2 regions of the Micromonospora eburnea genome follow, and region 2 is predicted to be linked to the other one. Evidence: predicted binding sites of a transcription regulator. Region 2 holds the regulator's gene; the other holds the start of a gene.
The links. Region 2 encodes HrcA, which represses chaperone genes, less so after heat shock. Its sites were predicted from a motif close to GGTTNGCACNCTCNNNNNGAGNGTGCNAACC; they were not measured.

Region 1 (3,206 bases), 600 kb from region 2:
CTCCCGGAGCAGGGCGCGCAGCCGCTTCAGCGAGAACGGCAACACGTCGGTGACCGCCAGGCCCCGGGCGAACGGCGTGGCCACGGGAGCGTCGGCGTAGAGGTAGGCGATGCTCGGGTCGGCCAGGGTCGCGTCCAGTTCCGCGGCCAGCTCGGCGACCAGGTGCGCGCGGACCACTGCCGGGTCCGGGTCGTACACATACCGCCGGACGGCTCCGACGGTCGCCTCGGCGTTGCCGCTGCCGGTGAGCTGATTGCAGGGGGCCCCTGCTCTACCGGAGGCGTTAACAGGGGGCCCTTCCTTGCACAGCGTGGCGCGGCGGGGGACCTCGGCCAGCGCGCCGCACCAGAGGGCGGCCTCGACCAGGTCGCCGGCGACGCTGACCCACTCGGCCTCGGCGCCGGCCGGGATCAGCGCGTGGTCCAGTCCCGGGGCCACCTTGACCACGGTGCGCGGTACCCGCTCGGCCAGCCCGGTGACGAAGTCCCAGGGCGGCGAGTAGGCGTTCGGGTCGAAGATCCGGCGGCCGGTGCCGGCCGCCCGGCGAGCCGGGTCGCAGAAGACCGCCTCGACCCGGGTGACGTCGAACGCCGTCGCGTCCCCGCACTCCACGGTGAACAATTCGGCCAGCCCAACCGCCTCGGCGTTCGCGGCGGCCATCGCGGCGGTCACCGGGTCGGCCTCCACCCCGTACACCCGGATGCCGGCGCGGGCGGCGGCGAGCGCGTCCGCGCCGAGACCGCAGCCCAGGTCGGCGAGGGTACGGACCCCGGCGGCGCGCAGCCGTGCGGCCCGCCGGTCGGCGACCACCCGGCGGGTGGCCTGCTCCAGCCCGGGGCGGGTGAGGAACATGCCGGCGGCCTCCGGCCCGAACTTGCCGGCCGCCCGGCGGCGCAGCTCGGCCTGGGTGAGCGCGGCGGCGGCCAGCCCGGCCGGGACTCCGGCCGCGCGGAGCCGGGCCGCCGCGGCCAGCGGATCGCCGCCGGCGACCTCGGCGGCCGCCGCGAGCGCGGCCGACCCCTCGGGGGTACGCAGGGCGGCGAGCTGGTCGAGATCCACCCGGCCATTGTCACGGCCGGCCTGGCACCTGGGCGGCGGGGGTTGGCGTGAATCATCGCGGCCGAGCGCGACACGTTGGCACTCTCCTTGACGGAGTGCTAGCCGAGGCATAACCTGCGATTAGCACTCTCACCCTGAGGGTGCCAACGCCCGGGCCCAGGTGTCCGGGGGTTGAACGCCAGGCGGACCGGCACCCGCGACGACGGCCCCGCCCGGTGGCATGTGGCAGATTGACGCCGGTCGGCACGCCGACCGGCAACGAAACCAGTACCCCAGGAGGGTATGCCCGTGACTACCGCGACCAAGGTTGCGATCAAGCCGCTCGAGGACCGGATCGTGGTCCAGGCGAACGAGGCTGAGACCACCACGGCGTCGGGCATCGTGATCCCCGACACCGCCAAGGAGAAGCCGCAGGAGGGCACCGTCCTCGCTGTCGGCCCGGGCCGGATCGACGACAAGGGTAACCGCGTGCCGCTCGACGTGAAGGTCGGCGACACCGTTCTGTACTCGAAGTACGGCGGCACCGAGGTCAAGTACGCCGGCGAGGAGTACCTGGTGCTCTCCGCCCGCGACGTCCTCGCGGTCATCGAGAAGTAAGCAACCGATCAGTGTCGTTGCCCCGGTCCGGCTCGCCGGGCCGGGGCAACGTCGCTTCGAAGGGATACTGATGGCGAAGATCCTCAGCTTCTCGGACGACGCCCGGCACCTGCTGGAGCACGGCGTCAACGCCCTCGCCGACGCGGTCAAGGTCACCCTCGGCCCGCGCGGGCGCAACGTCGTCCTGGACAAGAAGTTCGGTGCGCCCACGATCACCAACGACGGCGTGACCATCGCCAAGGAGATCGAGCTCACCAACCCGTACGAGAACCTCGGCGCGCAGCTGGTCAAGGAGGTGGCGACCAAGACCAACGATGTCGCCGGCGACGGGACCACCACCGCGACCGTGCTGGCCCAGGCGATGGTCCGCGAGGGCCTGCGCAACGTGGCCGCCGGGGCCAACCCGACCGGCCTCAAGCGGGGCATCGACGCGGCGGCCCGGAAGGTCTCCGAGGCGCTGCTCGACAAGGCCGTCGAGGTCGCCGACAAGGAGTCGATCGCGCACGTCGCGACGATCTCCGCGCAGGACGCCACCATCGGCGAGCTGATCGCCGAGGCGATGGAGAAGGTCGGCCGCGACGGCGTCATCACCGTCGAGGAGGGCTCCGCGCTCGTCACCGAGCTGGACGTGACCGAGGGCCTCCAGTTCGACAAGGGCTTCATCTCGCCGAACTTCGTCACCGACGTGGAGGGGCAGGAGGCGGTCCTGGAGGACCCGTACATCCTGATCACCACGCAGAAGATCTCGGCGATCGAGGAGCTGCTGCCGCTGCTGGAGAAGGTCCTCCAGAACAACAAGCCGCTGCTGATCATCGCCGAGGACGTCGAGGGCCAGGCGCTGTCGACGCTGGTGGTCAACGCGATCCGCAAGACCCTCAAGGTCTGCGCGGTCAAGGCCCCCGGCTTCGGCGACCGCCGTAAGGCGATGCTCCAGGACATGGCGATCCTGACCGGTGCCGAGCTGGTCGCCCCCGAGCTGGGCTACAAGCTCGACCAGGTCGGCCTGGAGGTGCTCGGCACCGCCCGCCGCGTGGTGGTGGACAAGGAGAACACCACCATCGTCGACGGTGCCGGCCAGGCGAGTGAGGTCGCCGACCGGGTCGCCCAGATCCGCAAGGAGATCGAGGCCTCGGACTCCGAGTGGGACCGGGAGAAGCTGGCCGAGCGGCTGGCGAAGCTCTCCGGTGGCATCGCCGTGATCAAGGTCGGCGCGGCCACCGAGGTCGAGATGAAGGAGCGCAAGCACCGCATCGAGGACGCCATCGCCGCGACCAAGGCCGCGGTCGAGGAGGGTACGGTCCCGGGTGGCGGCGCCGCCCTGGCCCAGATCCTGCCGGTGCTCGACGACGACCTGGGTATGACCGGTGACGAGAAGGTCGGCGTCTCGATCGTGCGCAAGGCGCTGGTCGAGCCGCTGCGCTGGATCGCCCAGAACGCCGGCCACGACGGCTACGTGGTGGTGCAGAAGGTCGCCGGCCAGGAGTGGGGCAACGGCCTCGACGCCGCCGTCGGCGAGTACGTCGACCTGGTCAAGTCCGGCATCCTCGACC
Region 2 (3,206 bases):
GGGCCGGCGCGCGGCGGGCGCTGGCCGACGGTCTGCTGACCGCCGACGGGTACGCCGAAGGCCGGGCGGTGCTCACCCTGCGCGGCCGGCTGCTGGCCGACGCGGTGGTCCGCGACCTGCTGCCCTGACCGGGACCCGGCCGGCCGCCGGCCGGCCGGGTCCTGATCACTTGATGAAGCTGGCGGACATCGGATAGCGGTAGAGCTGCCCCTCGTTGGCCCGCATGCCGGCGATGATCCCGAACAGGATCTGGATCACCACCACCGCGATGCTGGGCAGGAAGAGCAGGCACCAGCTCACGAAGAGCAGCACGAACGCGATGATCGACCAGAGGATCTGGAAGTTCAGCGCGGCCAGGGCGTGCGCCCGGACGGCCGGGGACTGCTGGCCGCGGGCCAGGTAGGCGACGAGCGGACCGACGAAACCCAGCGGGCCGAAGCTGATCAGCGCGCCGGCCGCGCCGCCGAAGTGCGCCACGAGCGCCCAGGTCTTGTCATCGCTGCTGGCGTAGCCACCGGGCGGGGGATAGCCGCCAGGTGGGGGGTAGCCGCCCGGGGGTGGGTAGCCGCCCGGCGGCGGATAGCCACCGGGAGGGGGATAGCCGGCGCCGCCGGGTGCGCCGGACATTGGTGCGGTGGGCTCGTTCGCCGAGGGCGAGCCGTATGGTGCCGACGGCGGGGTCTCGCCCGGCGGCTGGGCGCCGGGGTCCCCCGCTCCGGGAGGGCGAGGTGGTTCAGTCATGGACGTCACGTTAGGTCCCGTTCGCAAGGATGCACCAGACCGACACCGACCCGGATGTCCGACTGTTCGGCTCTGGCGAAGTGTGCGGCGGGCCGCACCCGGGGTCCGTCACTGATCATCGCGTCGGTGGGCGCGCCGACGTAGACTGGCACTCGCTACAGTCGAGTGCCAGACGCTCGACCGGTGCCGCGGGTCGCCTGCCCGAACAGGTGCTGCCGCACGCCGGGCGGGCCGAGGTGCGTCAGGAGGTGGGGAGATGGGTCTCGACGACCGCAAGCTCGCCGTGCTCCGCGCGATCGTCGAGGACTACGTCGCCACGCAGGAGCCGGTCGGCAGCAAGTCCCTGGTCGAGCGCCACCAACTCGGCGTCTCCCCGGCCACCGTCCGCAACGACATGGCCGTACTGGAGGACGAGGGCTACATCCGGCAGCCGCACACCAGCGCCGGCCGGGTGCCCACCGACCGTGGCTACCGGCTCTTCGTCGACCGACTCTCCCGGGTCAAGCCGCTCAGCCCGGCCGAGCGCCGGGCCATCGAGCGCTTCCTGGCCGGCGCGGTCGACCTGGACGACGTGGTGCACCGCACGGTGCGACTGCTGGCCCAGCTCACCCGGCAGGTGGCCGTGGTGCAGTACCCGAGCCTGGCCCGCTCCAAGGTGCGCCACCTGGAACTGGTGCCGATCTCCACCACCCGGCTGATGCTGGTCATGATCGCCGACACCGGACGGGTCGAGCAGCGGCTGGTCGAGCTGCCCGGGCCGACCTCGGTCGAGGAGGTCACCGACCTGCGCCGGCTGGTCAACGAAAAGTTGGTCGGCACCCGGCTGTCGGACACGCCGCCGCTGGTCCAGGCGCTGGTGGACGAGTCCTCGCCGCAGCTGCGGCCGGCCATGGCCACGCTCTCCAGCGTGCTGCTGGAGACGCTGGTCGAGCGACACGAGGAACGCATCGCGCTGGCCGGCACGGCCAACCTCACCCGGGGCGGCCTGCTCGACTTCCAGGGCACCCTGCGGCCCGTCCTCGAGGCGCTCGAGGAGCAGGTCGTGCTGCTCAAGCTCATCGGCGAGACCGAGCCGAGCACCACCCGGGTGCTGATCGGCGACGAGAACGAGATCGACAATCTGCGGGCCGCCTCGGTCGTCAGCACCGGGTACGGCCCGGGTAGCACCATCGTCGGCGGCCTGGGGGTGCTCGGGCCGACCCGGATGGACTACCCCGGCACCATCGCCACGGTGCGGGCCGTGGCACGCTACGTGGGCGAGCTGCTGGCCCAGAACTGACCAGTCAGGGGCGACGGCCGGCCTGAGGCCGGCGACCGGCGCAACGCGAGACGAACATGAGGACACCGAACGCAGTGGCCAGGGACTACTACGGCATTCTCGGCGTCAGCCGGGAAGCCTCCGACGACGAGATCAAGCGCGCCTACCGCAAGCTGGCGCGGCAGTTCCACCCGGACGTCAATCCGGATCCGGAGGCACAGGAGAAGTTCAAGGACATCAACGCCGCGTACGAGGTCCTCTCGGACGACCGGAAACGGCAGATCGTCGACCTGGGCGGCGACCCGTTGGCACCGGGCGGCGGGGGCGCCGGGCCGGGCGGTCCGGGTGGCGCCGGCCCGTTCGTCGGGTTCCAGGACATCATGGACGCGTTCTTCGGCGGCGCCGCCGGCGGTGCGCGTGGCCCGCGTCCGCGTACCCGGCCGGGCGCGGACGCGATCCTGCGGCTGGAACTGGACCTCAACGAGACGGCGTTCGGCGTCGAGGCCCCGATCACGGTCGACACCGCCGTGCTCTGCACCACCTGCTCGGGCGCGGGCACCGCGGCGGGCACCCACCTCGCCACCTGCGAGGCGTGCGGGGGCCGGGGCGAGGTGCAGTCGGTGCAGCGGACCTTCCTCGGCCAGGTGGTCTCCGCCCGGCCGTGCACGGTCTGCCAGGGCTACGGCACCACCATCCCGCACCCCTGCCCGACCTGTGCCGGTGACGGCCGGGTGCGGACCCGCCGCTCGCTCACCGTCAAGATTCCGGCGGGCGTCGAGGACGGCATGCGGATCCGGCTGGCCCAGCAGGGCGAGGTCGGCCCCGGCGGCGGCACGGCCGGCGACCTCTACGTGGAGATCCACGAGCGGCCGCACGACGTCTATTCGCGCAAGGGCGACGACCTGCACTGCCGGGTCACCGTGCCGATGACCGCCGCCGCGCTCGGCACCCGGCTCACCATCAAGACGCTGGACAGCGAGGAGACGGTCGACGTCAAGCCGGGCACCCAGCCGGGCAGCACGCTGCGGCTGCGCGCCCGGGGCGTACCGCACCTGCGCGGCACCGGTCGGGGCGACCTCTACGTCCACCTGGACGTGCGTACCCCGACGAAGCTCGACGCCGACCAGGAGCGGATGCTGCGCGAGTTCGCCAAGACCCGGGGCGAGGAGGTCGCCGAGCTGACCAAGCAGGGCGGCTTCTTCTCCCG

Region 1: the regulator HrcA is predicted to act here: its motif matches at 1,178-1,208, upstream of groES (co-chaperone GroES).

What each region holds. Positions count from the first base shown of each region.
Region 1 is NZ_FMHY01000002.1:6,357,304-6,360,509, reverse strand. Features, by position in the region: gene GA0070604_RS27590 (THUMP-like domain-containing protein) at 1-1,059, opposite strand, end outside; gene groES (co-chaperone GroES) at 1,342-1,656, shown strand; gene groL (chaperonin GroEL) at 1,727-3,206, shown strand, end outside.
Region 2 is NZ_FMHY01000002.1:5,753,942-5,757,147, reverse strand. Features, by position in the region: gene hemW (radical SAM family heme chaperone HemW) at 1-128, shown strand, start outside; gene GA0070604_RS24865 (DUF4870 domain-containing protein) at 166-741, opposite strand; gene hrcA (heat-inducible transcriptional repressor HrcA) at 998-2,020, shown strand; gene dnaJ (molecular chaperone DnaJ) at 2,095-3,206, shown strand, end outside.